Regions from separate parts of the Microbacterium sp. cx-59 genome, predicted to be linked through region 1. Evidence: predicted binding sites of a transcription regulator. Region 1 holds the regulator's gene; the other holds the start of a gene.
What was found. Region 1 encodes HspR, which represses chaperone genes until heat shock. Its sites were predicted from a motif close to AAGTTGAGTCNNNNNGACTCAACTT; they were not measured.

Region 1 (14,858 bases):
GATGACGTTGGTGAAGTCGACCGTCCGACCCTGGCCGTCGGTCAGGCGACCGTCGTCCATGACCTGCAGCAGCACGTCGAATACTTCCGGATGCGCCTTCTCGACCTCGTCCATGAGCACCACGGAGTACGGACGACGGCGGACGGCCTCGGTGAGCTGACCGCCCTGTTCGTAGCCGACGTACCCCGGAGGGGCACCGACGAGACGTGCGACGGAGTGCTTCTCGCCGTACTCGGACATGTCTATGCGCACGAGCGCGTGCTCGTCGTCGAAGAGGAACTCGGCGAGCGCCTTCGCGAGCTCGGTCTTTCCGACGCCGGTTGGACCGAGGAACAGGAACGAACCCGTCGGACGATTCGGGTCGCTGATGCCGGCGCGGGAGCGGCGCACGGCGTCGGCGACCGCTTTCACGGCCTGCTTCTGGCCGATGAGCCGCTTGCCCAGCTCGGACTCGAGGTGCACGAGCTTCTCGGTCTCACCCTGCAGCAGCCGGCCGACCGGGATGCCCGTCCACGCGGCGATGACAGAGGCGATGTCTTCGTCCGTCACCTGGTCGTTCACCATCCGCTCGCCCGAGGACTCGGCCTGCTCGGCGGCGACGACCTCGCGTTCGAGCGCGGGGATCTCGGCGTACAGCAGCCGCGACGCCTTCTCGAGGTTGCCCTCGCGCTGTGCGCGTTCGGCCTCGACGCGGGCCGCATCCAGACGGGTCTTCAGGTCACCGACACGGTTCAGCGAGGCACGCTCGCGTTCCCAGCGCTCCTGGAGCTCGCCGAGGCGCGCCTGCTCGGAGACGAGGTCTTCGCGCAGCTTCGCGAGACGCTCCTTCGACGCGTCGTCCTTCTCCTTCTTCAGCGCCAGCTCTTCGAGCTTCAGCCGGTCGACGTGGCGGCGCAGTTCGTCGATCTCGAGCGGGGCCGAGTCGATCTCCATGCGCAGCCGAGACGCCGCCTCGTCGATCAGGTCGATCGCCTTGTCGGGCAGCTGCCGCGACGGAATGTAGCGGTTCGACAGGGATGCGGCCGCCACCAGGGCGCCGTCGGCGATGGCGACCTTGTGATGCGCCTCGTAGCGCTCCTTCAGGCCGCGGAGGATCGCGATCGTGTCTTCGACCGACGGCTCGCCGACGTACACCTGCTGGAAGCGGCGTTCGAGCGCCGCATCCTTCTCGATGAACTCGCGGTACTCGTCGAGCGTGGTCGCCCCGATGAGGCGCAGTTCGCCGCGCGCGAGCATCGGCTTCAGCATGTTGGATGCGGCCACCGAACCCTCGCCGCCGCCCGCACCCATGAGCACGTGCAGTTCGTCGATGAAGGTGATGACGCGACCTTCGGATTCGGTGATCTCCTTGAGGACGCTCTTCAGGCGCTCCTCGAACTGGCCGCGGTACATCGCGCCTGCGACGAGCGCGGAGATGTCGAGCGAGATCAGTTCTTTGTTCTTCAGCGACTCCGCGACGTCGCCCGCGACGATGCGCTGGGCGAGTCCTTCGACGACGGCGGTCTTTCCGACGCCGGGCTCACCGATCAGGACGGGGTTGTTCTTCGTACGTCGGGTGAGCACCTGGCTGACGCGACGGATCTCGCTGTCGCGTCCGATGACGGGGTCGAGCTTGCCCATGCGGGCGCGCTCGGTGAGGTTGATCCCGAACTGTTCGAGGGGGCTCTTCGCTTCCTCCTGCCCGGGCTGTGGCGTGGCGTTCATCTGTTCTCCTGAAATCTGTGCGACTCAAACTTGAGTCGATGTAGCTCAAGTTTATCGCATCGCCCGCACGAACGCGAGGGCAGAAGCCGCATCCGACGTCGGACTCGTGAGAGGCGTCAGGCGACGGATGCGGTCATCACCTCGTCGTCGCGATGCTCGCTCGGAGCCTCGTCCCGGTGGTTCGTGTCGTCGACGCAGGCGAACCGCGCACGGTAGGCCGTGGGGGTGATCGCGAGCGTGCGGGCAAAGTTCTGCCGCATCACCGCGGCAGAGCCGAAGCCGCACTCGTAGGCGATCCGGTCGAGTCCGAGGTCGGTCTGCTCGAGCATGCGCTGCGCGTGCAGCACCCGCTGGCGCCCGAGCCACGCGGCGGGCGTCGCGCCGAGGTCCGCCTTGAACCGGCGCGCGAACGTCCGCGGAGACATGTGCGCCTTCGCCGCGAGCTGTTCGACCGTCAGATCGAAGCGCAGATTCTCCAGCATCCACTCGGTGACCGGCGCGAGCGACAGCGACAGGGTCGCGGGAATCGGCCGATCGACGAACTGGGCTTGCCCGCCGTCCCGCTGCGGCGCCACGACCATGCGCCGGGCGATGGTATTGGTGACCTCCGCACCGAGCTCCTGCCGGAGCAGGTGGAGGCACGCGTCGAGGCCCGCGGCGGTGCCGGCACTCGTGATGATCTTGCCGTCCTGCACGTAGAGCACGTCGGGATCGATCTCGATCTTCGGGTACATCTGCGCCATCCGCGCCGCGTACTTCCAGTGCGTCGTCGCGCGGCGGCCGTTCAGGATGCCGGATTCGCCCAGCACGAAGGACCCGCTGCAGACGCTCAGCACCCATGCGTTGCGCGCCACGGCACGCTGCAGCACGCCGGCGATCCGCTCGTCGAGCGTGCCCCACGTCGCCCGGGGCACCGGAGTGACGACCACGAGATCGGCCTCGTCGGCGAAGGTCAGGTCGTTCTCGACGTTGATCGAGAACCGCATATTCGATTCGATCGCCCCGGGCGTGATCGCGCAGACGCGGAAGTCGAACATCTCGATGCCGTCATCGGTGCGGTCGAGGCCGAACGCCTCGCAGGCGAGACCGAACTCGAAGGGCGAGAAGCCAGGCTGGACGATGACGGCAACGGTCTTCACGTCTACTCCGATCGAAGAGGGGCGGATGCGGACGCGCTTTGGCAGAAAGAACGCGACCGCTGTCCATCCTGCCACTCGTGGCGAGATTCCACCATCCGTAGGTTTACTGCCATGTCCACTTTCCTCCTCACCGTCGTCCTCCTCGTCTCCGTCACCGCTGTCGCCGCGACCGTCGTGGCCGTCGCGCGAGACGGGTACCGCCCCGTCCGCACCGACCGGTCGCGTCTTCCCGCCCGCGCCGTCGAAGGACGCCGCACCGCCGCTCAGATCGACGCGGATGAGGAATCTGCCGTCCGCGCGAACACACCGACGGGCACTCCGCTCCCGGCCGCGGGACACTCACTCCCGGCCGAAGCCGCGCCGCGCAGCGCCCCGACGGAGGCGCCGAGCGTCGAGCCCGCGCTCACCAACACCCCGACCGAGGCCGTGGCGCACGCGGCGGTCAGGCGCGGCGGGCGAGCTCGCGGACCGCGTCGAGCAGCGTCTGCGCCGAAGTCGCCCAGGTGAACCGGGCGATGTGCGCGGCGCCCGCATCGATCACCCGGCGCCGCTCGGCGTCGTCGTCGAGCGCTCGCACCGCATCCGCCACCGCGGCGGGATCCTGCGGATCGACGTAACGGGCGCCGGGCCCGGCCACCTCGTGGAAGATGTCGAGGTCGCTCGCCACGACCGGCACACCGAGAGCGAGCGCCTCGGCGAGCGGCAGACCGTAGCCCTCGTCGAGGCTCGTGCTCGCGAGCACCGCGTGGTCGGCGAGAAGCGCGGCGTAATCCGCATCCGACACCCCGTTGTGGAACACGACCTGGGCGCCGGCCGGCGTGAGACCCGCCAGCTCGCGACGCCGCTCCGGGGTGATGCGACTGAGCAGATGCAGCGTGCGCCCAGGAAGCAGGCCCATCGCGCGCACGAGCGTCTCGACGTTCTTGTAGCCCATGAACGACCCCATGTAGACGATGTTCCAGGGGGCGCCGCCGGGCTCTTCGGCATCGGCGGGCAGCAGGTCCGCGAGGCGCTGCGGGGCGTTCGGCACGACCACGACCGGGCGCTTCGTGAGCCGGACCGCCGCGAACTGCCGCTTGCTGGTCTCACTCACCGTCGCCACGATGTCGGCCGCGTTCAGCGTGACGCGCTGCGGAACGTAGCTCAGGTGGAAGAGTCGCCATCCGACCCGCACCGCGGCCGGGAGGTTTCGGGGCGGTGTGCGGTGGCGGTAGTAGATCGTGTCGTGCAGCGTCAGGATGAGGCGGAATCGTCGCCCCATCGTGCCGATGGTCTGCATCGGCGAGAACACGACATCGGGCGCGAACCGGTTCAGCAGGCGCGCGGTGAAGGGCTCCCGCCACGACGTGGGGCGGTGAATGCCGAGGGTCGTCGCACCGCTCGGCAGCAGGTCGATCTGCCCCGGCTCCGACACGAGGAAGGTCACCTCGACGCCCGCCGCCGACGCCGCATCCTGGACCGCCTCGGCGAGCTCCGCCGAGTAGCGGCTGATGCCGTCGTGGAAATCCGTGCGGATGTAGCGCGCGTCGAAGAACAGCCGCACCGGCGCCGCTGCGGTCACGGTGCGACCGGCTCGCCCCGGTAGAGCTTCTCGAACGTGTCGAGTGTGCGGTCGATGTCGTGGATCTCGACGCCCGCCAGCGAACCCTGCTGCAGTGCGCTGTACTCCTCCGGCGAGGCGGTGAGAACGCGGGTGAGCTTCGCGGCGAGGTCGTCGGCGTCCTGCGGACGGAACAGCCACCCGTTCTCGCCGTCGTGCACGAGGTGGGGCAGCGCGAGCGCGTCGGCCGCGACCACCGGCAGCCCCGACGCCATCGCCTCCATGGTCGCGATCGACTGCAGCTCCGCGATCGACGGCATCGCGAACACGGACGCCCGCGAGTACAGGCTGCGCAGGTCTTCTTCCTCGACACGACCGTGGAACGTGACCCGGTCGGTGAGGCCGAGCTGCTGGGTGAGCGCGTCGAGCGACTTCCGCTGGTCGCCGCCGCCCACGATGTCGACCGTGACCTGGAGCGCGGGGTCGAGCTTGGCGACCGCGTGCAACAGGGTGTCGATGTGCTTCTCGGTGGTCAGGCGACCGACGAAGAGGATGCGGTTCACGTCGCGCTGACCCAGCGACGGCGTGTATCCCGAGGCGTCGATGCCGCAGCTGATCGGAATGACGCCGTCGATGTCGATCGTGGTCTCGAGGAACTCGGCCGCACGACGGGTCGGCGTCGTCACGGCGCGCGCGATGTGGAACGTGCGCGAGGCGTCGTCCCAGGCGAGCTTCAGCATCAGCTTGTCGAGCACCGGCGGCAGCGTGGTGAAGTCGAGGATGTTCTCGGCCATCACGTGGTTGGTGGCCACGACCGGGATGCCGCGCTTCTTCGCCTCGCGAGCCAGACCGCGCCCGATGACGATGTGCGACTGGATGTGGACGACGTCGGGCAGGACGCTGTCGAGCACCTTGCGGGCGTAGTGCTTGGACCGCCAGGGCCACACGAACCGCAGCCAGTCGTGCGGGGGCCAGCGGACGGCCGGGATGCGGTGCACCGTGACCGGCACGCCCTCGATGAGCTCGGTGGCCGGGGGGAAGCGCCGGTACTTCTGCGCGGGCGCGACGACGTGGACGTCGTGGCCGCGCGCGGCGAGGCCGGCGGCCAGGCGCTCGGCGAAGCGAGCCGCACCGTTCACGTCGGGAGCGAACGTGTCGCAGCCGATCACGATGGTCAGCGGGCGGAAGCTCGCGTCCGAAACGGGAAGGTCGGGGGTCGAGGGGGTAGTCACGGGGTGGTGGCTGCCAATCTCCGAGTAGCGTGCGGGGGTCTGCACATGCCCTTCCAATGTACCCGAGGGCCTCCGGCCCGCCCGGCTGCCACCCCGCGGGGCGGCAGCACAGCATCCGCCCCTACCCTGGAGCCATGCTGAGACTGCAGGCCGACGCATCCGCCGATCGCTGGGAACCCGTGACCGAATCGCTGGGCTTTCGCGGGCGCCGTCACCGCAAGACGGCGATCCGGATGCTGCTGACTCAGGCGAGCGGCGCGATGAGCGGCCAGGTGGGTGCCGGCGCAGCGGGGGCCGGCACGGCGGGCTCCGGCGCGGCTCGCGGCGGGGGCGGTGTGGCCGCGTGGCTGATGAGCCAGGCGACACCGTTTCTTATGCGCCGGGCGGCCGGTCGGGTGCGGGCGTGGATGTGGAAGGCCGACCCCGAGCTCGTCGTCGTGCTCGCGCAGGTGCAGGAGCTCACGCCGCAGCTGCGCACGGCGCGCGCGATGATGCCGATCGAGTACGACGACACCGAGACCTTCCGGAACCCCCATCTCGGGGCGGGTGAGCGGCTGCTGATGGACCTGCCGCCGAACCCGCAGACGCCTCCGTTCGTCAGCTACACCTGGGACACCGGCACGCACCTCGTCACGCTCAGCGCGGTCTCGGGAGACCGGGAGCGATTCGGCACCGTGCTCGGCGAGGTGGACGCGCTCGCGCGGACGCTCCGGATCGTCGACGACCTGCCCCTCGGCGAGGGCGCGCAGGTGCTGCGCATCGATCCCGCCTGAGCGCGGGGCGCGTCAGTCGCGGGGTGCAGCCGCGGGGGGCGTCAGTCGCGGTGTGCGGTCGCGCGCCGTCAGGCGGGGTGTGCGCTGTGGTCCTCGACGTCGGGCTCGGCGCGGAGGGCGTCGGCGATCTCCTCCTCGGGCCGCGGCGGAATGGTCTCGTCCTCCTCGAGCTCGGGGATGGTCGGCTCCCCTTCTTCGGGGATGTGCGGCGCGGCGGGATGCGGGGCGGAGTCGGACACGGCTGTTCCTTCGATCGGCGACACGGCACAGCGTAGCCGCGCCCGGTCGCGCGCGTCCGAACCGCGCGGGGCGCGTTACGGTCGAGCATGCTCTTCCGACGAATGCGGGCGCCGCGGTGCGCGGCTACGACCGCACAACGGGTCGACGTGTGAGCGCCGACGGCTGTCGGACGCGCCGCGTCGAGATCACCCTGCACCGGCCGTGGTTCGCGCTCTGGGCGGGGATCCGCCCGACCCTCGTCGTTGGGGGCCGCGGACAGCCGGCGCAGTGGGGCCGCGGCACATGGCAGTTCCCGTCGGATCAGACGGTGGTGATCGGGGTGTACGTCTTCAACCGGATGTGGCGCTTCGGCCAGGCCGAGGTCGCTCTCGCTCCGGCGGATCCGCCGGAGCTCGTCTATCGTGCGCCGGCGCTGCCGTTCGTGGCCGGGCGCATCGGCCCGCCGCGTTCGCGCTGACCGTCCGTCGCAGGGACCGCGTCAGGATGCGGCGCGCGCGGCGCGCTTCTCCTGCTGGTAGACCCGGATGGCCTCGTACCGTTCCGCCGATCGGGCCTGCCTTTTCGCCGCCTCTTGGTCACGGTTCTTCGGAGCCACGGGCGAGACGAGTCCGTCGATCAGGTCCCGGGTCGCGCGCGTGATCTGGTCGACGGCCGCGTCGAAGGTCGCCTGATTCGCCTGCGACGGCTTGTTCATTCCGGCCACCTTGCGAACGAACTGGAGTGCCGCGTCACGACATTCCTGGTCGGTGGCGGGAGGTTCGAAGTTGTGAAGGGGCACGATGTTCCGGCACATGCCCGTCAGAGTAGGGCGTTGCCGCCCAGTTTCCCAGGGGTCCGCCGAAGAACCCCCGGCCTGAGCGGGCCGGTTCCTGCCGGAGGAGCGAGCCGGTACACCCGACCCGAGCACCCCGGCACGAATCCCTTTCAGCCCGAGGTCGACGCGTCGGTCGTGTTCACCGCGGGGCCGCCGGGCGCCGCCGAGCCTCCCGGCGCGACCGGCGCACCGGGAGCGACCGGCCCGCCGGGCAGCACGCCTCCCCCGGCCTGTTCCCGCGGCGTCGTATCGGCCGCCGTGCCGGGCTGCGCGGCATCCGCCTCGCTCCCATCGGCGACGGCCTGCTCGAACTGCGAGCGGTACAGACGCCAGTAGGCACCCTCGGCGGCAATGAGTTCTTCGTGCGTGCCCTTCTCGACGATGTCGCCGTGCTCCATCACGAGGATGAGGTCGGCGTCGCGGATGGTCGAAAGCCGATGCGCGATGACGAACGATGTGCGCCCCTCGCGGAGCGCGGCCATCGCGTGCTGCAACAGCAGTTCGGTGCGGGTGTCGACCGACGACGTCGCCTCGTCGAGGATCAGCACGCTGGGTTGTGCGACGAACGCGCGCGCGATCGTGATGAGCTGCTTCTCGCCCGCGGAGACGTTCGAGGCATCTTCGTCGAGCACCGTGTCGTAGCCGTCGGGCAGGGAGCGCACGAACCGATCGACCCGTGTCGCGACCGCGGCATCGGCGATCTCCTCGTCGGTCGCCGACGCACGGCCGTACCGGATGTTCTCGCGGATGGTGCCGGCGAACAGCCACGGGTCCTGCAGCACCATGCCGGTGCGGGAGCGGACGTCGTCGCGGGAGAACTCGGCGATGTCTTGCCCGTCGAGCAGAATGCTGCCGCCGTCGAGTTCGTAGAACCGCATGATGAGGTTCACGAGCGTCGTCTTGCCGGCGCCCGTCGGCCCGACGATCGCGACCGTCTGCCCGGGTTCCACGCGGAACGACAGGTCGGTGATGAGGGGATGATCGGGCGCGTAGGCGAAGCGCACGTGATCGAACTCGATGACGCCGGCCCCGCCGCGGGGGCGCGGGGCGTCATCCGCATCCGGCTCCTGCTCTTCGGCGTCGAGCAGCTCGAAGACCCGCTCGGCGGAGGCCGTGCCCGACTGGATCACCGCGGCCATGCCGCCGAGCTCCGACAGCGGCTGCGTGAACTGCTGCGAGTACTGGATGAACGCCTGCACGTCACCGAGGCGCAGCTGACCGCCGGCGACCATGAGGCCGCCGAGGACGGCGATGCCGACGTACGTCAGGTTTCCGATGAACATCATGCCCGGCATGATGATGCCCGACAGGAACTGGGCTCGGAAGCTCGCCTGGAAGAGCTCTTCGTTCTCGGCCTCGAACTTCGCGCGGGAGTCGGCTTCGCGGCCGTAGACCTTCATCAGCGCGTGGCCGGAGAACGATTCCTCGACCCGCGCGTTCAGCCGCCCGACCTTGCGCCACTGCGTACCGAACGCCTTCTGCGAGCGCGGCCCGATGACGCCGAAGATCACGGCCATGAGCGGGAGGGAGATGAGTGCGACGATCGCGAGCTGCCAGGAGATCGAGAACATCATCACGAGCACGCCGACGACCGTCAGCACAGAGGTGACCACGGTCGAGAGCGACTGCTGCATCGTCTGGGTGATGTTGTCGATGTCGTTCGTCACCCGCGAGATGAGTTCACCGCGCTGCACCCGGTCGAAGTACGACAGCGGAAGGCGGTTGATCTTCGCCTCGACCGACTCGCGCAGCCGCCACATGGTGCGCACCATGATGATGTTGATGACGTAGCCCTGGATCCAGGTGAGGAAGGCCGACGCGATGTAGATCGCGAGTGCCGCCATCGTCACCATCCGGAGGCGATCGAAGTCGACGCCGGTGCCGACGGAGAAGTTCGGCATCGCCGAGACCATGTTGGCGAGGTCGTTCTGACCGGCCGACTGCAGGGCGGCGACGACGTCGGCCTGCGGAGTGCCCACGGGGAACTGCCCGCCGAGGGAGGCCGAGACCACGCCCTCGAAGATGATGTTCGTCGCATCGCCCAGCACGCGCGGGGCGATGACGGCCAGCACGACGCCGAGCGCCCCGAGTACCGAGACGAAGACGAACGCGATGGCGTGCGGCCGCAGGAGCCCGATCAGACGGCCGAAGGATGCACCGAAGTTCGCGGCCTTTCCGGGGGCGACCGAGTCCCAGTCGCCCGATGCCTGCCGCGCCTGTTCGGCGAGTTCGAGCTCGAGACGCTCCTCTTCGGTGATCGTGTCGGGGGCGCTCATGCTTCGACTCCCAGCTGCGAGTCGACGATCTCGCGGTACGTCTCGCTCGTCGCGAGGAGCTCGTCGTGGGTGCCGAGCCCGACGGTGCGGCCGCCGTCGAGCACCAGGATGCGGTCGGCTCCGGTGACCGTCGAGATGCGCTGAGCGACCACGACCTTCGTCACGTCGGGAAGCGCCTGCCAGAGCGCCTGACGCAGATTGGCGTCGGTGCGCAGATCGAGCGCCGAGAAGGAGTCGTCGAAGACCAGAACCCGGGGGCGGTGGACGATGGCCCGCGCGATGGCCAGGCGTTGCCGCTGGCCGCCCGAGACGTTCGTGCCGCCCTGCGCGATGCGCGCGTCGAGACCGCCCTCCATCTCTTCGACGAAGTCACGTCCTTGCGCGATCTCGAGCGCTTCCCACAGCTCGTCGTCGGTCGCCTCCTCGCGCCCGAAGCGCAGGTTGGAGGCGATCGTGCCGGTGAACAGGAACGGTCGCTGCGGCACGAGACCGATGCCGCTCCACAGCGCATCGAGGTCGGCCTCGCGAACGTCGACCCCGCCGACCTGCACGGAGCCGCCGGTGACGTCGAACAGGCGCGGGATGAGCGAGACGAGCGTGGTCTTGCCCGAACCGGTCGAGCCGACGATGGCGAGCGTTTCGCCGGGCGCGACGCGGAAGTCGATGCCGTGCAGGACCGGGGATTCGGCCCCGGGGTAGGTGAATTCGACGCCGTCGAAGACGAGCTCGCCCGGTGCCGGGAAGTCGCTCACCGGGTGCTCGGGGCGCACGAGGGTCGATTCGGAGGCGAGCACTTCGCCGATGCGTTCGGCGGAGACCGCGGCGCGCGGGATCATGATCGTCATGAAGCTGGCCATCAGCACCCCCATGAGGATCTGACCGACGTACTGCATGAACGCGAAGAGGGTACCGATCTCGACCTGACCCGCGTCGACCTGGATGCCGCCGAACCAGATCACGCCGACCACGGTGACGTTGAGCACGAGCATGGCGAGCGGGAAGAGCAGCACGAACAGCGACCCGACCTTGCGGCCGACCACCATGATCTCGGTGTTCGCCCCGCGGAAGCGTTCTTCTTCGATGTCTTCACGGACGAACGCGCGCACGACACGCACACCGGTGAGCTGTTCGCGCATGATGCGGTTCACCGCATCGAGCTTCTTCTGGAACTGCCGGAACAGCGGCACCATCCGGCTGATGACGAGGCCCGCGATGAGCAGCAGCGCGGGGACGGCGACACCGATCAGCCAGCTGAGGCCGACGTCTTGCTGGAGCGCCATGACGATGCCGCCGATCGCGAGAAGCGGCGCGGTGACGAGCATCGTCGCGCCCATCATCGCCAGCATCTGCACCTGCTGCACGTCGTTCGTGTTGCGGGTGATGAGCGAACCCGGCCCGAACTGCGACACCTCGCGCTCGGAGAACCCGCTGACCTTCTCGAAGACGTCGCGGCGGATGTCGCGGCCGGCCGACATGGCGGCCCGCGCGGCGAAGTACGTCGCGATGATGGATGCCGTGATCTGGCCGAGCGAGATCACGAGCATGATCGTGCCCTGCGACCAGATGAAGGCGGTATCGCCCTGGGCGACGCCGCGGTCGATGATGTCGGCGTTCAGGCGCGGCAGATAGAGCGAGGCCATCGCCGACGCGAACTGGAAGACCAGCACCGCGAGCAGCAGCCAGCGGTAGGTCGAGAGGTAGCGGATGAGCAGCTTGCCGAGCACGTCGACTCCGGGTTCGTCAGGCAGGAGATTCCTGCGCAGGGCCAGATTAGGCCCACCCTCCGACATCCGCATCCACCCCCGGGAGGAGACGGCGTCAGGTCAGTCGACCGGCGGGTCGGGGCGGTCGCCGCGCAGCTCCGCCTCGAGCCGCTGGATGTCTCCGCGCGTCGCCGGTCGCTGCTCGATGTGCGTACGCGTTGCGCGTTCCATCACCCACGACGAGAACGTCGCGACGATGAGCCCCACCAGAACCACACCGCCGAACATCAGGCCGACCGCGATGATCCGACCGGGCACCGTCACCGGCACGAAGTCGCCGTAGCCGACCGTCGTCACCGTGCAGAAGGCCCACCAGACGGCGTCGCCGAAGGAACGGATGGTGCCGCCCGGCGCCGCCCGCTCGAAACCGAGGACCGTGACCGAGGCCGTCCAGATCAGCAGCAGTGCAGCACCGAAGCCGTAGACGAGCAACCGGCTGCGGAGCGAACCGGCGGCCGTCCGGGTGAACGCGGGGATCCGGGTCAGCGCACCCAGCAGTCGAACCGGTCGAAGCACGGGCAGCGCCGCAACAGCGAGGTCGAACAGATGCGCGCGGAACCAGCGCCCGCGGGGGCGCGACATCGCGAGGCGCGCGAGGTAGTCGGCGATGAACAGCGCCCATGTCACGCCCACGATCGTTCCGGTCACGGCGGCGAGACCGTCGGTGACCTGAGCGAGCACGTGCACGGTCTGCGCGACGATGAAGGCGAGCGCGGCGGCCGTGAGGGGCCAGAAGGTGGCCTTCTCCCAGCGGCGGGTCGCGGCGGTCTCCCCGCGCGGATCGCCGCCACGCCGGTGTGATTCTTCGGACTCGTCGCCGTGCCCGCGGTGCGGGCGGTCTGGCGCGTGCTGCTCGCTCATGGCAGCACTCTAGGGAGCCGGCGTCAGTCTCCGCTCGGCGGCAGCTCGCGCCGCGGGCGCCACACGACCACGTCGGTCGCCCGGCGCACGCGCGTGCCCGAGCGGATCGTGACGACCGAGCCGGTGGCCCCGGCGGCGAACACGCGCGCACCGGGGCGCTTGGCGAGCTCTTCCCGCATCCGGGACTCGAGTCCGACCACGCGCTGGTGGAGTTCGCGCACCTGGTTCTCGAGCTCGATGATCCGCGCGATCGCGGGCAGGCTCATGCCGTCGGCGGAGAGCCGGGAGACTTCGCGCAGCTGCTCGACGTGCCGCACCGAATAGCGGCGCGAGCCGCCCTTCGTGCGGTTGGGTACGACGAGTCCGAGGCGGTCGTACTGGCGGAGGGTCTGCGGATGCATGCCGGCCAGGTCGGCGGCCGTCGCGATGGCGAAGACAGGAGTCTCGGCGTCGATCTCATCATCCATGTGCATCACCTCCTGCGCTCGGTCAGTTGCGGGCGCGACTCATCATGTCGGCCCGGGGGTTCTCTTTGGGCTCGAGTTCCTGGAACCGCTCGAGCGCCGCGCGGGCGGCGTCGTCGAGGTGGGTGGGCACGACGACCTGGACCTCGGCGAGCAGGTCGCCGGTGCCCTTCGGCGTCTGGATGCCACGGCCCTTGACGCGAAGGACGCGTCCGGACGGCGTGCCGGGAGCAACCCGCAGCTTCACGGTCTCACCGCCGAGCGCCGGAACCTCGATCGTCGCGCCGAGCACGGCCTCGGTGAACGTGATGGGCACGGTCAGCCGGAGGTTCAGCCCATCGCGGACGAACACCGGATGCGGACGCACCGAGATCTGCACGACGATGTCGCCGTTCTCACCGCCGTCGGGTGAAGGCCGCCCGCGTCCGCGCAGACGGATCTTCTGCCCGTCCGCGACGCCCGCGGGGATCTTCACCTTGAAGGGCTTGCCGTCCTCGCCCTGGAGCGAGATCGTCTCGCCGCCCGCGGCGGTCACGAAATCGAGGGTGGTACGCGCCGTGACGTCGGCGCCCCGGGTGGGGCCGCCCGCCCCGCGGTAACCGCCGGTGGTCTGCCCGAAGCGCCCGGAGCCGAAGCCGCCGGAGCCCTGGTTGAACATCGTGAAGAAGTCGTCGAAGCCCTCGGGTGCGTCGAAGCGGGTACCGCTTCGGGCACCGCCCTGACCGAACCGCGAGAACACGTCCTCGAACCCGCCGGCGCCCTGGCCGCCCGCCGTGAAGCGGGCACCGGAGCCCATCGCGCGGATCTGGTCGTACTCCTCGCGCTGTTCCTTGTCGCTCAGCACGGCGTACGCCTCGCTGACCTCTTTGAACTTGGCCTCGGCCGTCGCATCGCCCTGATTGGAGTCGGGGTGATACTTGCGGGCGAGTTTGCGGTAGGTCTTCTTCAGATCGGCGTCGGCGACGTCCTTCGAGACGCCGAGCGTCGCGTAGAAGTCCTTATCGAACCAATCCTGACTTGCCACACGCGCCTCCTAGTCCGCCGGAACGGCAACGACGACCTTCGCGGGACGAAGTTCGATCGATCCGAGGCGGTAACCGACCTCGACGACGTCGAGGACGGTCGTCTCGGTCGCACCGGGGGTCGGCTGCTGGAAGATCGCCTCGTGCTGCTGCGGGTCGAACACGTCGCCCACCGCACCGTAGGTCGACAGACCCACGCGCTCCGCGATGCTCCGCATCTTCTCCGCGATCGCCGCGAACGGGGTGCCATCGACCAGGTCGCCGTGCTTGGCCGCGCGGTCGAGGTCATCAAGCACGGGCAGCAGGTTCTTCGCGACCGAGCCCTTGGCGCGCTCGATCTCGACTTCGCGCTGGTCTTCCGTGCGACGCCGGTAGTTCGCGTACTCGGCCTGCAGACGCTTGAGGTCGCCCAGCAGGGCGGACTCGTGGTCGTTCAGCGCCGCGTCCTCCGCCGCCGCATCCACGTTCTGTTCGGCTCCGAGGATGTCGTCGATCGTGAGCTCCGGTTCCGACGGGGTGGGGGCGGAGGCCTGAGCCTCCGCACCCTCCTCGTTCGGCCGAACCTCGTCGTCGCCGCGACCCGCGTCGGAGCCGGCGTTGTCGAAGTTCTTGTCGGTCATGTCGACTCTCTTACTTCTTGTCGTCTTCGTCGTCGACGACCTCGGCGTCGATGACATCCTCGTCGGCGGATGCCGATCCGGTGTCACCGGCGGGAGCGTCGCCGTCTGCCGCGGGAGACGGCTCGGACTGCGAGGAGGCGTAGATGGCCTCGCCGAGCTTGCCCTGGCTCTGGTTGAGCTTGTCGAAGGCCGTCTTCACGGCGTCATCGTCTTCGCCCGCGAGCGCGGTCTTCAGCGCGTCGACATCGGCCTGCACGTCGGTCTTGACGTCTTCGGGCAGCTTGTCGGCGTTGTCTGCGATGAGCTTCTCGATCGAGTACGAGAGCGTCTCGGCCTGGTTGCGCACCTCGGCCGACTCGCGACGCTTCTTGTCTTCGGCCGCGTGCTCTTCGGCCTCGCGCACCATCCGC
Region 2 (14,858 bases), on a different contig from region 1:
CGGGTCGCCTTCCACTTCGAGGGCGAGCGCGGTGACCGCCGCACGATCACCTACGCCGAGCTGCAGCGCGAGGTCGCCAAAACGGCGAACGCGCTCACGGCACTCGGGGTCGGCGTGGGCGACCGGGTGGTCGTGTACCTGCCCGTGCTCATCGAGACCGTCATCATCCAGCTCGCGACCGCGCGCATCGGCGCCATCCACTCGCTCGTCTTCGGGGGATTCTCGGCGGAGGCCGTGCGGTTCCGAGTGGAAGACACCGGCGCGAAGCTCCTCGTCACGACCGACGGACAGTTCCGCCGCGGCCAGGCCGTGCCGGTCAAACACCAGGCGGATGCGGCCGTTGCGGGCGTCGAGTCGATCGAGCACGTGCTCGTCATCCGTCGCACCGGCGACGAGGTGCCGTGGACCGAGGGCCGCGACGTGTGGTGGCACGACGTGGTGGACGGCGCATCCGACGTGCACGAACCGGAATTTTTCGACGCCGAGACGCCGCTCTTCATCATCTACACGAGCGGCACGACGGGAAAGCCCAAGGGTCTCGTGCACACGACGGGCGGATGGCTGACCCACGTCGCGTGGACGTTCTGGGCCGTATTCGACGCAAAACCCGAGACCGACGTGTACTGGTGCACGGCCGACCTCGCGTGGGTCACGGCGCACAGCTACGAGACCTACGGGCCGCTGCTGAACGGGATGACGAGCGTGCTCTACGAGGGCACTCCCGACACCCCGTCGTGGGAGCGGCACTTCCAGATCCTCCAGCGCTACGGCGTGACGACGTACTACACGGCGCCGACCCTCATCCGCTCGCTCATGAGCCGGTACCCCGATGGGCCGCCCGCGTCGTACGACCTGTCACACATCCGCCTGCTCGGCACGGTCGGCGAAGCCATCAACCCGGAGGCCTGGGTGTGGTTCCACCGGTATCTCGGTCGCGGCGAAACCCCGATTGTCGATACCTGGTGGCAGTCCGAGACCGGCGGGGCGATCGCTGCGCCGCTGCCCGGAGTCTCGACGCTCAAGCCCGGATCGGCACTCACCGCGCTGCCCGGACTGACCGTACGCGTGGTCGACGCGGACGGACGCGACGTCGGGCCGGGAGGCGGGGGACTGCTCGTCATCGACGGCACCTGGCCGGGCATGTCGCGCACGGTCTGGGGAAACCCGGAGCGGTACCGCGACTCGTACTGGAAGCGGTTCGCGGACCAGGGATTCTTCCTCGCCGGAGACGGGGCGAAGCTCGACGACGACGGTGACCTCTGGGTGCTCGGCCGCATCGACGACGTCATCAATGTCTCGGGGCACCGGCTGTCGACGATCGAGATCGAATCCGCTCTGGTCGCGCACCCGAAGGTCGGCGAGGCGGCGGTCGTCGGGGTGGCCGACGACCTCACGGGCCAGGCGATCGCCGCGTTCGTGACGGGCGATGGTGAGGCCGCCGAGCTGCGCGGGCACGTCCGCACCTCCATCGGCCCGGTTGCGCAGCCGAAGTTCGTGTTCACGGTGCCCGACCTGCCGAAGACCCGCAGCGGCAAGATCATGCGCCGACTCCTCGTCGACCTCGTCGACGGCCGACCGCTGGGTGACACGACTTCGTTGCAGGACGAGACCGTTCCGCCGAGGATCGCCGAGATCGTCCGCATCCACCTCGGCCGCTGATCCCGGCGGCGCGCCCGGTCCGGCCCCGCCCCGGTCCGGCCCCGCCCCGGTCCGGCGCCGCCCCTGGTCCGGCGCCGCCCCTGGCCCGGCACCGGCCCCGGCTGCTGACCCACCTCCTGCCGAACTGTGCTGCGTCGGCATGTCCCACTATTCGCGCAGCATGTCCCAACTTTTGCCGCTCTGGCACCGCTATTGCGGCAAAAAGTGGGACATGGGGTGGAGGGTGAAGGGCGCTGGGTGCCGGGTAGACAGCGAGAGGGGAGAGAGGCGGAGGGGGAGCGCGGCGAGGGGAGAGAGGCGGAGGGGGAGCGCGGCGAGGGGAGAGAGGCGGAGGGGGAGAGCGGCGAGGGGAGAGAGGCGGAGGGGGAGCGCGGCGAGGGGAGAGAGGCGGAGCGGAGACCGCCGGCTGGGTGAGGGGCGCGGGGCGCTGGGATCAGCGGGCGACGGATGCGGTGACGGTGAACTTGCCGTTGCGCGCGATCTGCCGGGTCGGGCCGACGATCCGCTCGAGCTCACCGCGGTAACGGAGCGCCGAGTTCCACACGGTCCACAGCTCGCGGCCCGGCCGGAGTGCTCGTGCGGCATCCGCGAACAGGTGCGCGGCCAGCCTGGTGTCGATCGCGGTGCCGGAGTGGAACGGCGGATTCAGGGCGATGAACGACGCGCTCGAGTCGGGGAGCGCGGAGAGGGCATCGTCGCGCACGACCGTGATCCGATCGCCGGCCTCGTTCGCGGCGGCCGTTGCGCGGGCGGAGGCGACGGCCACCGCCGACGGGTCGGACGCGTAGACGGAGAGTTCCGGATGCCGCCGGGCCAGCCACGCGGCGACGACACCCGACCCGCAAGCGAGGTCGACGACTCGGCCCTCGGCGGGGATCGTCTCGGGCAGATGCTCGAGCAGGAATCGCGTGCCGATGTCGATGGACGTGCCGGCGAAGACGCCGCCGAAGCCGCAGACGACCAGCCCGTCGTGGGTCGCGCGACGGGGTTCCGGGTCGCGGCCGTTCCGGGGGCCCTGAGCGATGAGCACCCGCGACTTCTGTCGGGCGTGGGTGATGTCGAGGCGGGAGAAGTTCTCACCGAGAACGGCGTTCATGCCGACCGACATGTGCTTCAGGCGGCCGCCGGCGAAGACCACGACATCGGGTGCCGCGTGTGCGGCGATAGCTCCCGCGATGTCGCGCAGCTCATCGAGCGACTTCGGCAGCCGGAGCAGGACGACGCGCGCGCCGCGCAGCAGCTCGGGGGAGAGGGGAACGGATGCGACCGCATCCGTGAGTCCGGTGCGTTCCGCGTTCGCTGCGAGCGCACGTTCGCCGAGCAGGGAGTCCTGGTGCACGCGCACGACGCCGTCCGTGCCCGCGTCGGCCGCTCCGAGGGCCATCGCTCCGTATCCGTCGCCGATGACAGCGATGTCGGTGCGGGGGAGATCGGCGCGGGCGGCGGCGGATTCGTCGAGAATCAGGCGGTCCGCCGCATCCACCGCGAGCTGATCCGGCCCTTCGATGTCGGGCCAGCGTCGCAGGGCATCGAAGGAGAATGTCACCCGTCCACGCTACTGCCCGGCCCGCGGTCGGGCGCGCCGGTAGCATGGGATGATGCCAGACTCGCCGCAGGCGCAAGCCGCCGGTCGGCGACCTCCCTTCAGTCCCGTGATCTCGCTGTTGACGGTCGCCTCTGTCTGGGACGGCCGTCTCAACGCCGCACTCAAGCCCCTCGGTCTCACGACCCGGAAGTACGGGCTGCTCGCCCACGTTCAGGCGACGCCCGGTATCTCGTTCTCGGAGCTCGCGCGCCGTTCGCAGATCACGGTGCAGACCGCCCACACCGCGGTCAAAGCGCTCGCCGCCGAGGGATTCGTCGAGGACGTCATGGCGCACGCCGGCTCTGCTTCCGACCTCCGGGTGACCGAGAAGGGAACCGGGGCTCTCGCGGCGGCCGATGAGCAGCTCGCGGCCCTCGACCGGGTCTTCGGCGGGGGTGTGCCCGAACTCACGACCGCACTCCGGGGACTGCACGAAGCGCCGTTCGGAGAGAACCTTCAGGAACACTGAAGCTATCTCCGCTAGCGTGGGGAGCGGCGATCGCACCCGACCCGCGGACGCCGTGGAGGATGCCCGTGTTCCGCACGCCCCTGGCGCTGTTCCGTACTCTCGCGATCGCCGAAGCCGTCTCCTGGACGCTTCTGATCGCGGGGCTGATCATCCGTGCGACGGCCGATGCGCCGATCGCGGTCACGATCGGCGGCGCGATCCACGGCTTCGTGTTCCTCTCCTACGGCGCCACCGCGATCATCGTCGCGAAGAATCAGCGCTGGTCGGCGGGTGCCGCGATCCTCGCCATCGGCAGCGCCGTGATTCCTTACGCGACGATCCCTACCGAGCTTTGGCTGCACCGCACATCACGCCTGAGCGGCGAATGGCGCCGCACGGAGACCGCCGACCCGCGCGACGCGCGGTGGCATGACCGGCTTCTGCGGATGCTGCTGAACCACCCGTGGGCTTTCGGAATCGCGATGTTCGTGCTGGTCGTGCTCGCGTACGTCGTGCTGCTGAACGCGGGCCCTCCCGGCGGACGCAGCTGACGGGCGCGGCTCTTATCGAGCGCGGCGCTTATCGCGCGCGGTCCTTATCGAGCGCGGCGGACGTGGATCGGCAGTGCCATCGCCAGCGAGATGAGCAGGATGCCGGAGACGAAGACGATCGCCTGGAATCCCTCGAGCGAGAAGGAGATGCCGAACGCGAACATCCCGAGCAGGAACAGCAGCAGGGATACGATGAACATGGAACTCCTTCGCAAAGACTGCCCCCAGCGTATCCGCTTCGAGGCCCCTCCGCGTTTCGGGACGGCTAGGTCGACGACGTCGCGGCGCCGGGGGTCGCGGATGCGGGCGGCCGCACGTCCCGCGCGAGCCGGGTCGCTCCCACCACAGCCGCCGGCATCGTCAGCACGGCGCCCAGCGGGATGAGGAAGCACAGCTGCGTCGCGACGCCGAAGCCGAACGCGCGCGCGCGGTGTGCGCGCAGCATCCGTCGTCGTGCGCGGTGGTCGATACCGCGCACGGTGAGCGCTCGTCCGGAGAGTTCGTCGGCGAGGATCCAGCCCGACAGTAGGATGCCCGTGATCGCACCGAGCGCGCCGCCGACGAACGGGATCAGCCCGACGGCGAAGGCGATGATCGCGGCCAGGATGCCGCGGAGGATGAGGGATGCGGCGTCCGCGATCCCGGCCCAGAAGCCGCCGTCCGTGTCGAGCGGTTCATCCGGCGCCTCCGCGGCTTCCACGCCGCGCCAGATGCGGTCGTAGAACGGTTCGCCGATCAGGAGCGTCAACGCGGTGAACAGGGTCGCGGAGAGCAGGAGCGCCGCGCCGAACACGGCGGTGCCGGCGGCGATCCGGACCACGAACGGCCACGGCGCGTCCCACCCGTTCGCGAACGGGGTGAGGGTCTCGGCGAGCGGGGCGATCCAGAATCCCAGGGTGACGAGGGCCGCCGCGAGCACCAGGCTCACGACGGCGGCGGGGACGAGGCCGAGGAGCATGAGCCCCGGTCGCACGCGCCACCATCCGAAGCCGCCGAGCAGGGTGCGCACTCCCGCGAAGAACTCCGACACGACGCCATCGCGGCGGGGGTGTTCGACGTGCGTCATCGGGAGTCCTCCGGCTGCGGGATGGATTCGAGAGTATCTGGGAATATCGCGAGCGCAGGACCGTTTAACTTGATAGAACCGTGCTCAACTACGCAAAATATAGTTGAGCCACCCCCACTCACTTGCCCCCAGGAGGCATACATGCCCGAAGACGTCACGGGCCCGTCCGACACCGACGGCCAGAGCGCATTCGACGAGTTCCTCAGCCGCTACCTGCGCGGCGAGCAGGCTCGCGCGGCGCGGTCGATCGACCTCAGTCGGTTCCTCAGCATGGGTACGCAGCAGATCCTGCAGGACGCCGGACGCTTCGCGCTCGCGCGCGGTCAGCACGAACTCGACGTGCTGCACGTTTTGTACGCCATCGTCCAGCACGCGTCTGCCCGCGAGGCCGTCGCTCGCGTCGGTTCCGACCCGGACGCGATCGAGCGTTCGATCGAAGAGCGCCTCCCGCAGGAGGGGCCGGCGGCCGATGTCGACACGGCCGTGCTGACCACATCCGTGCAGCGCGCGCTGTTCCACGCCTTCCAGGTCGCACGCTCCTCGGGGTCGACCTACATCGATCCCGAGCACCTCTTCTTCGCGCTCGTGCTCGCGCAGGACAGCCCGGCCGGCCGGGTGCTCGCCGACGCCGGCGTGACGGCCGAAGCCCTCACCGAGGGACTCCGGGAGCCCGTCGCGCCGGGAACGGACGCGACCGAGGCACGTGACGGCGCCGCCACGATGCTCGACACGTACGGCGACGACCTGACGGCGCGCGCCGCCGCGGGGGAGCTCGACCCGGTGATCGGGCGGGCCGACGAGATCGAGCAGACCGTGGAAATCCTCAGCCGTCGCACGAAGAACAACCCCGTGCTGATCGGTGAAGCGGGCGTCGGCAAGACCGCGATCGTCGAGGGCCTCGCGCGCGCGATCGTCGCCGACGACGTGCCCGAGCAACTGCGCGGAAAGCGGGTCATCTCGCTCGACCTCGCGGCCATGCTCTCCGGCGCGCGGTACCGCGGCGACTTCGAAGAGCGCCTGACCAAGACGATGGACGAGATCGCGGACCTCCGCGGCGACGTCATCGTGTTCATCGACGAGGTGCACACCGTCGTCGGTGCGGGCGCCGGTGGCGACGGCGCGATGGACGCGGGCAACATCCTCAAGCCGCGCCTCGCGCGCGGCGACCTGCACCTGATCGGCGCCACGACGCTCAAGGAGTACCGCGTCATCGAGAAGGACTCGGCGCTCGAACGCCGGTTCCAGCCGGTGCGGGTCGGTGAGCCGTCGATCGTGGACGCCGTGGAGATCCTGAAGGGGCTGCGACCGGCGTACGAAGAGCACCACCGTGTCACGTACACGGATGCCGCGCTCGCCGCGGCCGTCGAACTCAGCGACCGCTACGTCACCGACCGCGTGCTGCCCGACAAGGCCATCGACCTGATCGACCAGGCCGGCGCGCGTCTGCGCCTGCGCCTCGGCGCGGGGGTCGACACGGCCGCGCTGATGGCGGAGTTCGCGGTGCTCGAGGCGGAGAAGAACTCTGCCGTCGCCGCCGAACGGTACGAGGAGGCGTCGCGCCTGCGTGATGAGATGACGCGCGTTCGCGCCCGGATCGACGAGGCCACGAGCGTTCAGTCCGAGCGCCCGGATGCGGTCGTCGACGAACCGCAGATCGCGGCGGTCATCAGCCGGGCGACCGGCATCCCCGTGAACCGGATCACCGAGTCCGAGCGCGAGCGTCTCGCGACTCTCGAGCAGGAGCTGCACAACCGCGTCATCGGCCAGGATGCGGCCGTCACGGCGGTCGCGACATCGGTGCGGCGCAATCGCACCGGGATGGGCGATCCGCACCGCCCGATCGGGTCGTTCCTGTTCCTCGGCCCCACCGGCGTGGGGAAGACCGAGCTTGCTAAGACCCTCGCGCAGTCGCTGTTCGACGATGAGAACGCGGTGATCCGCTTCGACATGAGCGAGTTCGGCGAGCGCCACACGGTATCGCGGCTCGTCGGTGCTCCTCCCGGATACGTTGGATACGACGAGGCCGGACAGCTGACCGAACGCGTGCGTCGGAACCCCTACGCCGTCGTGCTCTTCGACGAGATCGAAAAGGCACACCCGGATGTGTTCAACCTGCTGCTGCAGGTCTTGGACGACGGGCGCCTGACCGACGGCCAGGGGCGCACGGTGGACTTCCGCAACACGGTCATCGTGATGACCTCGAACATCGGTGCCGAATTCCTCGCGTCGCGGTCGGTGGCCATCGGATTCATCGCCGACGGCGGCGGCGCCACCGGATTCGGCTCCGAGGGCGACCTGCGTGATCGCGTCATGGCGAAGGTGCGCGAGGCCATGCGGCCCGAGTTCCTCAACCGCATCGACGACATCGTGCTGTTCCGGAAGCTCGATCGCCCTCAGCTCCGCGAGATCGTGTCGCTCATGCTGACCACGACCGAGGGTCGACTGGGAGCCCGCGAGATCGGGTTCGAGGTGTCGGAGTCGGCGGTGGATTGGCTCGCCGACCGCGGGTACGAGCCCGAGTACGGCGCGCGGCCGCTGCGCCGCCTCATCCAGCGTCAGATCGACGACCGAATCGCCGACCTGCTCGTGAGCGGCGAACTCGGCGACGGGGGCGCGGTGCGGGTGGATGCGGTCGGCGGCCAGCTGGTCGTCGCGACGGTGAGCGTGCTCGCCGACGCGGCCTGACGATCACGGATGAAGAGCCCGGGGCCCACCGCCCCGGGCTCTTCGTCATCTGCCGGGCTGCGCGCCTGCGGGTCTGCGGGGCGGCGCGTCGGACGGCGGAGGGCGAGTCCTGTGCGCCGGATGCGGCCTCCGGGCGCAAGCTCGGTACATGACATCCGCCACCGTTTCGCTCGGCGTCGCCGGGTCGCTCGGCCCCGCCCTCATCGCCCGGATCGCCGGTTCCGCCGAGCGAGCCGGCTTCCACGCGCTCTGGGTCAACGACACCCCGGACGGCGATGCCCTCGCCGCACTCGCGGCGGCCGCCGCCGTGACCGAGCGTCTGGTCCTCGCCACCGGGGTCGTGCCGCTCGACCGCCGCGCCCCGAGCGAGATCTCCGACGCCGTCTCGCGCATCGACGCGCCGGATTCCCGCATCCGGATCGGGCTCGGCTCGGGCGCCGCCCGCACCGGCCAGCTCGCGCTCGTGCGCGACGGCGTCCGCCGCATCCGCGATCGACAGGCGGTCGGCCTCGTGGTCGGGGCCCTCGGGCCGCGGATGCGTGCACTCGCCGCCCGCGAGGCCGACGGTCCGCTGCTGTCGTGGCTTCCGCCCGCGGTTGCCGCCGAGCAGAGCCGTGACGCGCACGATCTCGCGCCCGCCGCACGGGTGTGCCTGTACGTTCGCGCGGCGGTCGACGCCGCGGGGATCGAGCGGATGCGGGAAGAGGCCGCGCGATATGCCACCTACCCGAACTACGCCGCGAACTTCGCCCGGCTGGGCGTCGGCGTCGAGTCCACGGTCCTTCCCGCGCCGGGCGACGACGGCATCGCGGCGGGTCTGGTGCCGTATCTCGGCGCCGTCGACGAGGTCGTGCTGCGGGCCATTCCCGCCGACGACAGCCCCGACGCCTACGCACGTTTCATCGACGCGGCTGCCGCCGCCATCACCGCAGCACGCGACACCGCAGAACAGGACGCCGCAGCACGCGACACCGCAGCGCGTGACGCCGCAGAACAGGCCGGCGCGTGAGGCGCGGACGCGGCGGGCACCGCATCCGTTCCGTGTTGCGAACCATCGCACGCCTCGCGCTCGCCGCGCTGCTGACGGCCGCGGGTGTGTCGCACCTCACGTGGGGGCGCCGCGGTTACCGCATCGTCGTGCCGGAGTGGGCGACGCGGATGCTCCACACGAGCACGGATGCGATCGTCGTCGGCTCCGGCGTGGCGGAGATCGCTCTCGGCGCCGCGGCGCTCCTGCCCCCGCCGCGGCGAGCGATCGCGGGCTACGCGATCGCCGCGTTCTTCGTGGCGGTGTTCCCGGGCAACGTCCACCAGTGGCGAACGGGCCGCCCCGCGCCGTTGATGCGCACCGATCGGGCGCGCTTCGGGCGGTTGTTCCTGCAACCGGTGCTGGTTGTCTGGGCGCTGTGGGCCACGGGCGGGTCCGGTCGCCGCGCCTGACCAGCGCATCGGCATCGATGTCGCGCTGACGGGCGTCCGCCGGTCAGCACAGCGCGTCGCGAGACATTCGGGCTCGACACGCGCCGCGTTCGGGAGTGGACTGAGGACATGAGGAATTTCGCGCGTTGGCTGCTCGCAGCCGCCATGGTGTTCGCCGGCGTCAGCCACCTGTTCTGGGCCCGGAAGGAATTCCAGGCGCAGGTGCCGGACTGGACGACCGAAGTGGTGCCGCTCGACAAGGACGCCGTCGTGCTCGCGTCGGGCGTCGCGGAGATCGCCCTCGGCGTCTCGTTGGTCGCCCTGCCTCGACACCGTCGCCGCGCTGGCACGGTTCTGGCCCTCTTCTTCGCGGCCGTTTTCCCGGGCAACATCGCGCAGTTCACGTACCGCCGCGACGGCTTCGGTCTGGATACCGACGTGAAGCGTCTCGTGCGGCTCTTCTTCCAGCCGGTGCTCATCGCGTGGGCGCTGTGGAGCACGCGGACCCCGCGCGCCTGAGACTCGAGCGGGTCAGGAGACCCGTGCTCGGTAGCGGTGCTCGGGTCGCCCGGTCGCACCGTAACGGAGCCCCACCTCGACAAGCCCGCGGGTCGCGAGCGTCGACAGGTGTCTCTGCGCCGTCGCCCGGGAGATCCCGGCGCGTTCGGCGATCTCGGCGGCCGACGCCTCCTCGACGCCGAGCGTGCCCAGAATGAGCTGCTCGGTCGCCGACCGCGACACGGATGCGGCGTCGCCGGCCCCGTGCACGATCGCCGCAGCGCGGTCGATCTCCTCCTGCGACAGCGCGCGATCGGCGTCGATGAGGTTGCGGTAGCGCGCGTACCGATCGAGCCGCTCGCCGAGTACCCGGGTGTCGAACGGCTTCACGAGATAGCCGAGCGCGCCGGACCGGAGCGCCCGGCGCACCGTGGCGGCATCCGATGCCGCCGAGAGCACGAGCGCGTCGATGCCCGAGGTGCGCATCAGGTCGATGCCGTCGCCATCCGGAAGATAGACGTCGACGAGCAGGAGGTCGGGGGTGTCGGCGCGCAGGGCGGCGCGCGCCGCGTCGATGCTCCGCACCGGATCGAGCGCGGTGAAGCCCGCGCGGTCCGCCACGATGTCGCGGTGGATGCCGCCGACGCGGAAGTCGTCGTCGACGATCAGAACCCGGATGTCGGTCATTGCTTCTCCTCCTGAGACGCCGTCGCCGCGCGACCGGTCATGACGCCCGGCAACCGCGCACCGAAGACGGCGCCGGACGCCGGCCCTCCGGCGTCCACGAGCCAGACGTCTCCGCCGCGCCGACGCGCCAGATCGCGCGAGAGCGGCAGGCCGATGCCGAGGCCGTGCACCCGGTCGATGGGTGGTTCGGGGTGGGCGTCCGCGGTGGCGGCATCCGGATTCCGCGGGGCGAACACGACCGATGGATCGGCGACGCCCGGGCCCGAGTCGGCCACGGTGACGACCAGGGTGTCGCCGTCGTCGAGCAGGGTGACCTCGACGGTGGGCGTGCGGTCGCCGCCGACCGCGGCGGTGACGGCGTTGTCGATCAGGTTGCCGAGCACCGCGGCGACGTCTTCGGCCTCCGCGACCTGCCCCCAGAGGAGGGTGTCCTCGCCGATCGTGAGCGTCGCGCCACGTTCGGCCGCTGCGATGGCCTTCGCTCCGAGGAACGAGCGGAGAAGCGGGTCCGAGATCCGCTCGCCCGACGTCCACCCGTGTTCCGGCGCCCCCGTGCCGCCATCCCCGGCGAGGTCGCGCAGAAAGTCTCTGGCCTCGTGCGCGCGCCCGGCGTCGATCAAGCCCGTCGCCGCGTGCAGGCGGTTGGCGAACTCGTGGCGCTGCACCCGCAGCGCGTCGCTCATCGTGCGCACACTCTCGAGGCGCTCGCTGAGGGCGATCAGGTCGGTGCGATCGCGGAGCACAGCGGCGGTCCCGAGTGTCCGCTCCGCGCGCAGGACGGGGAGCACATCGATGTAGATCACCCGATCGCCGATCACCATCCCGCCCGGTGCGCCCTCGCCGCCGAGCGCGCGCCGCACGTCGTCGTCGAGGGGAAGAGCAGACAACGAGCTGCCCGCGGCGGCTTCGGTAAGGCCCAGCATCCGCGCCGCGGCCGGATTGCACACGCGCACCACTCCCGCGGTGTCGAGCGCGACGATCCCGTCACCGGAACTCGCCAGAACTGCGGCCTGCGTCTGCACGAGCGCCACGAGCTCTTCGGGCTGCACACCGAGAGTGACGGACTCGAGCCGTCGCCGCATGAAGAGGCCGACGACGAGCCCGGCCGCGACGGCCGCGCCGACGGCGAGCGCGATTCCGCCGAGGAGCGCGGGCAGATCGTCGAAGACGCTGGCCGGCTCGAACCCGACGCTGACCTGGCCGACAGGAGCGCCTCCGCCCGGCGGGAGGATCGGGACCTTCGCGCGCGCGGACTCGCCGAGCGTGCCCGTCTCCCACGTCACGACCTCGCGGCCGGCGAGCGTCTCGGCGAAGCTCGTGCTGACCTGCTCGCCGATCCGGTCGGGGTTCGGGTGCGCGAGGCGGATGCCGCGCACGTCGGAGATGACGACGAACAGGCCATCGGCGCGGTCGGTGACCGCGAGCGCGTACGCCTGCAGCGGTCCGGCGCGCAGCTCGGCCGCGGGAGGAGGAGCGTCCGCGGCGGATGCGGCGGCCACGAGTTGCCGTACCTGCGCGTCCTCCGCGACCGTGCGCGCGATGTTCAACGCCGACGACTCCGCCTCCTCGCGCAGCTGCTGGACGCCGATGGCGAGGAACACGGCGGCGCAGACCGCTACGACGGCGACCTGGGTCGCCACCTGCACGATCAGCATCCGCGTCGCGAAGCGCATCATCGCCTCCTCTGCGCACAATGCGCAGAACACACGCTACGCGCACAACGTGCGGGAATGCGAGCAAGCGGGCGGCGGATGACGCCGCGGCCTAGCATCGGCCGAGCCCCCTACGGCGCCCGGACCGGCGCCTCACCACGACGAAGGAGTCGCGATGCACACGATCGTCCCCCGGACGGAGGCCGCCGACTACGCGGTCGCGTTCGTTCCGTCCGACACCATTCTCGTGATCCTCGGATTCGCGATGATCCTCACGTTCATGGCGCTGATCATGACGAGGCGGTTGACGCCGATGGTCGCGCTCATCGTCGTCCCGACGATCTTCGGCCTGTTCGCGGGCGCCGGTCTCGGACTCGGCGACATGGTGATCGACGCGATCAGTTCGATGGCGCCGACGGCCGCGCTGCTGATGTTCGCCATCATGTACTTCGGCATCATGATCGATGTCGGCCTCTTCGACCCGCTCATCCGCGCGATCACCCGGCTGCTCGGCGATGACCCGGCGAAGGTCGTGCTGGGCACGGCGATCCTCGCCGGCGCCGTGTCGCTCGACGGCGACGGGTCGACGACCTTCATCATCACGACCTCGGCGATGCTGCCGATCTACCTGCGGCTCGGGATGAGCCCCGTGGTACTCACCTGCGTCGCGGGACTCATGAACGGCACGCTGAACATCGTGCCGTGGGGCGGTCCGACCGTCCGCGCGGCAGCCGCGCTCGGGCTGCAGCCGACCGACATCTTCGTGCCCATGGTGCCGGCCCTCATCGCCGGAATCATCGTCTCGCTCGGTTTCGCCTGGTTCCTCGGTCTCTCCGAGCGCCGCCGCCTCGCGGGCAGCGTCGACACGTCGCGCCTCGAGTCCTCCGGCGACGGCCCGCTCCGGGCGCCGCGGGTGTTCCGCGGGGCCGACCGTACGGTGGGTGCGCGGGCGCTGTTGCGCACCGGCAACATCGTGACCGTCGCCGGTGGGCGCCGCGGAGTGGCCGCATCCGAGCTCGTCGACACGGCCGACACCGCGATGGCCGATACGATGCTCGACCCGAACCGGGCGACGCTCCGGCCGAAGCTCATCTGGTTCAACCTCGCGCTGACCCTCGCGGTCATGGTGCTGCTCGTCATGGATGTCTTCCCGCTGGCCTTCGTGTTCATGGTCGGCGCAGCGGTGGCCCTCATCATCAACTTCCCGAAGCTGAAGACGCAGGCCGACGAGATCGTGGCGCACGCCCCGAGCATCGTGGGCGTCGTGTCGATGGTGCTGGCGGCGGGCGTGCTCGTGGGTGTGCTGAACGGCACCGGCATGGTCACGGCGATGGCGAACTGGATCACCCAGGTCATTCCGGACTCCCTCGGCCCCTACCTCGCGGTGATCACCGGTGTGCTCTCGATCCCGTTCACGTTCTTCATGTCGAACGATGCGTTCTACTTCGGCATCCTCCCCGTGCTCGCCGAGAGCGCCTCGGCCTACGGCATCGACCCGGTCGAGATGGCACGGGCATCGATCACCGGCCAGCCGGTGCACCTGCAGAGCCCGCTCGTGCCGGCGATCCTGCTGCTCGTCTCGCTCGCCGGCGTCAATCTCGGCGACCACCACAAGAAGGTGCTGTGGCGCGCGACGATCGTGTCGCTCGTGATGCTCGCGGTCGGCGTGCTGACCGGCGTCATCCCTTTCCTCACCTGACGACGCAGAACGGGGTCGACCGGCGGGTGCCCCGTCGACCCCGTTCCGGTCGTTCCGGCCGTCAGCGCTTATCGGCGACGAGCCGGATGCGGACGATGTTGTCGGTGTCGTCCATCTCGGCGATGTCGGGATGCGCGGAGATGAACTCGGTGAAGCTGCGGTGCCCGAGCGCCTTCTCGGTGAACGAGGGATCCAGCCGCGTGATGAGGCTCTTCACCGCGGACGCGTGCTGCCACTGCGCGGGGTCCTTGTCGTTCTCCAGCCGCAGTGCTCGCTCGAGCAGATCGGTCGCTGGGTCGACGGACCGTTTGCGCGCCCGCGCCCGAGAGGCCGATTCCTCCTTCTTCGTCGGCTCGGGAGAACCGACCCCGGGAAGCGAGTCGTACGAGTCGAAACGGTCGCAGGCAGCGGCGAGCGACTTGGCCGTGGACCCCGCCACCCCCACGCCGACCACGAAGCGCCCGAGCCGCTTGCAGCGCTGGGCGAGCGGCACATAGTCCGAGTCGCCGGCGACGATCACGACGTGCGTGAGGTCGGGCAGGCGGAACATGTCTTCTACCGTGTCGACCGCGAGCCGGATGTCGGCGCCGTTCTTGGCGTAGGCGGCGGCCGGGAACAGCTGCACGAGGTCGACCGCGCGCGCGACGAGCTGCGAGCGGTACTCGGCGTTCACCGGCGATGACCAGTCGGCGTACGCCCGGGTGAGCACGAGGGTTCCGAAGGAGGCGGCGTAGTCGATGATCGCGCCGACGTCGACCGTGGCGCGAGCGAGCTTCTCGGCGATCTCCGGGTCCTTGGGGTTCTCGGCGATCCGCTGCCGATCGCGGGAGTAGGCGTTCCGACCGTGCACGCGGTCGTACCAACTCATGACGATGTTGTCGAAGTCGAGGTAGACCGCGACGCGAGGGA

Region 2: a site for HspR is predicted at 5,376-5,400, ahead of LMI96_RS00110 (ATP-dependent Clp protease ATP-binding subunit). Genes of this name have one in related genera too.

What each region holds. Positions count from the first base shown of each region.
Region 1 is NZ_JAJHGO010000009.1:477,984-492,841, reverse strand. It holds gene LMI96_RS14495 (ATP-dependent Clp protease ATP-binding subunit) at 1-1,704, opposite strand, end outside; gene LMI96_RS14490 (GlxA family transcriptional regulator) at 1,821-2,843, opposite strand; gene LMI96_RS14485 (hypothetical protein) at 2,955-3,350, shown strand; gene LMI96_RS14480 (glycosyltransferase family 1 protein) at 3,286-4,386, opposite strand; gene LMI96_RS14475 (glycosyltransferase) at 4,401-5,615, opposite strand; gene LMI96_RS14470 (hypothetical protein) at 5,750-6,388, shown strand; gene LMI96_RS14465 (hypothetical protein) at 6,457-6,627, opposite strand; gene LMI96_RS14460 (hypothetical protein) at 6,777-7,085, shown strand; gene LMI96_RS14455 (DUF2277 domain-containing protein) at 7,107-7,421, opposite strand; gene LMI96_RS14450 (ABC transporter ATP-binding protein) at 7,553-9,718, opposite strand; gene LMI96_RS14445 (ABC transporter ATP-binding protein) at 9,715-11,442, opposite strand; gene LMI96_RS14440 (potassium channel family protein) at 11,542-12,342, opposite strand; gene LMI96_RS14435 (heat shock protein transcriptional repressor HspR) at 12,366-12,815, opposite strand; gene LMI96_RS14430 (DnaJ C-terminal domain-containing protein) at 12,832-13,830, opposite strand; gene LMI96_RS14425 (nucleotide exchange factor GrpE) at 13,840-14,448, opposite strand; gene dnaK (molecular chaperone DnaK) at 14,459-14,858, opposite strand, start outside.
Region 2 is NZ_JAJHGO010000001.1:13,334-28,191, forward strand. It holds gene acs (acetate--CoA ligase) at 1-1,659, shown strand, start outside; gene LMI96_RS00085 (methyltransferase) at 2,093-3,205, opposite strand; gene LMI96_RS00090 (MarR family winged helix-turn-helix transcriptional regulator) at 3,258-3,713, shown strand; gene LMI96_RS00095 (DUF3817 domain-containing protein) at 3,779-4,243, shown strand; gene LMI96_RS00100 (hypothetical protein) at 4,288-4,443, opposite strand; gene LMI96_RS00105 (EI24 domain-containing protein) at 4,509-5,309, opposite strand; gene LMI96_RS00110 (ATP-dependent Clp protease ATP-binding subunit) at 5,451-7,994, shown strand; gene LMI96_RS00115 (LLM class flavin-dependent oxidoreductase) at 8,143-9,003, shown strand; gene LMI96_RS00120 (hypothetical protein) at 9,039-9,434, shown strand; gene LMI96_RS00125 (hypothetical protein) at 9,543-9,932, shown strand; gene LMI96_RS00130 (response regulator) at 9,945-10,598, opposite strand; gene LMI96_RS00135 (sensor histidine kinase) at 10,595-12,271, opposite strand; gene LMI96_RS00140 (CitMHS family transporter) at 12,426-13,949, shown strand; gene LMI96_RS00145 (NYN domain-containing protein) at 14,011-14,858, opposite strand, start outside.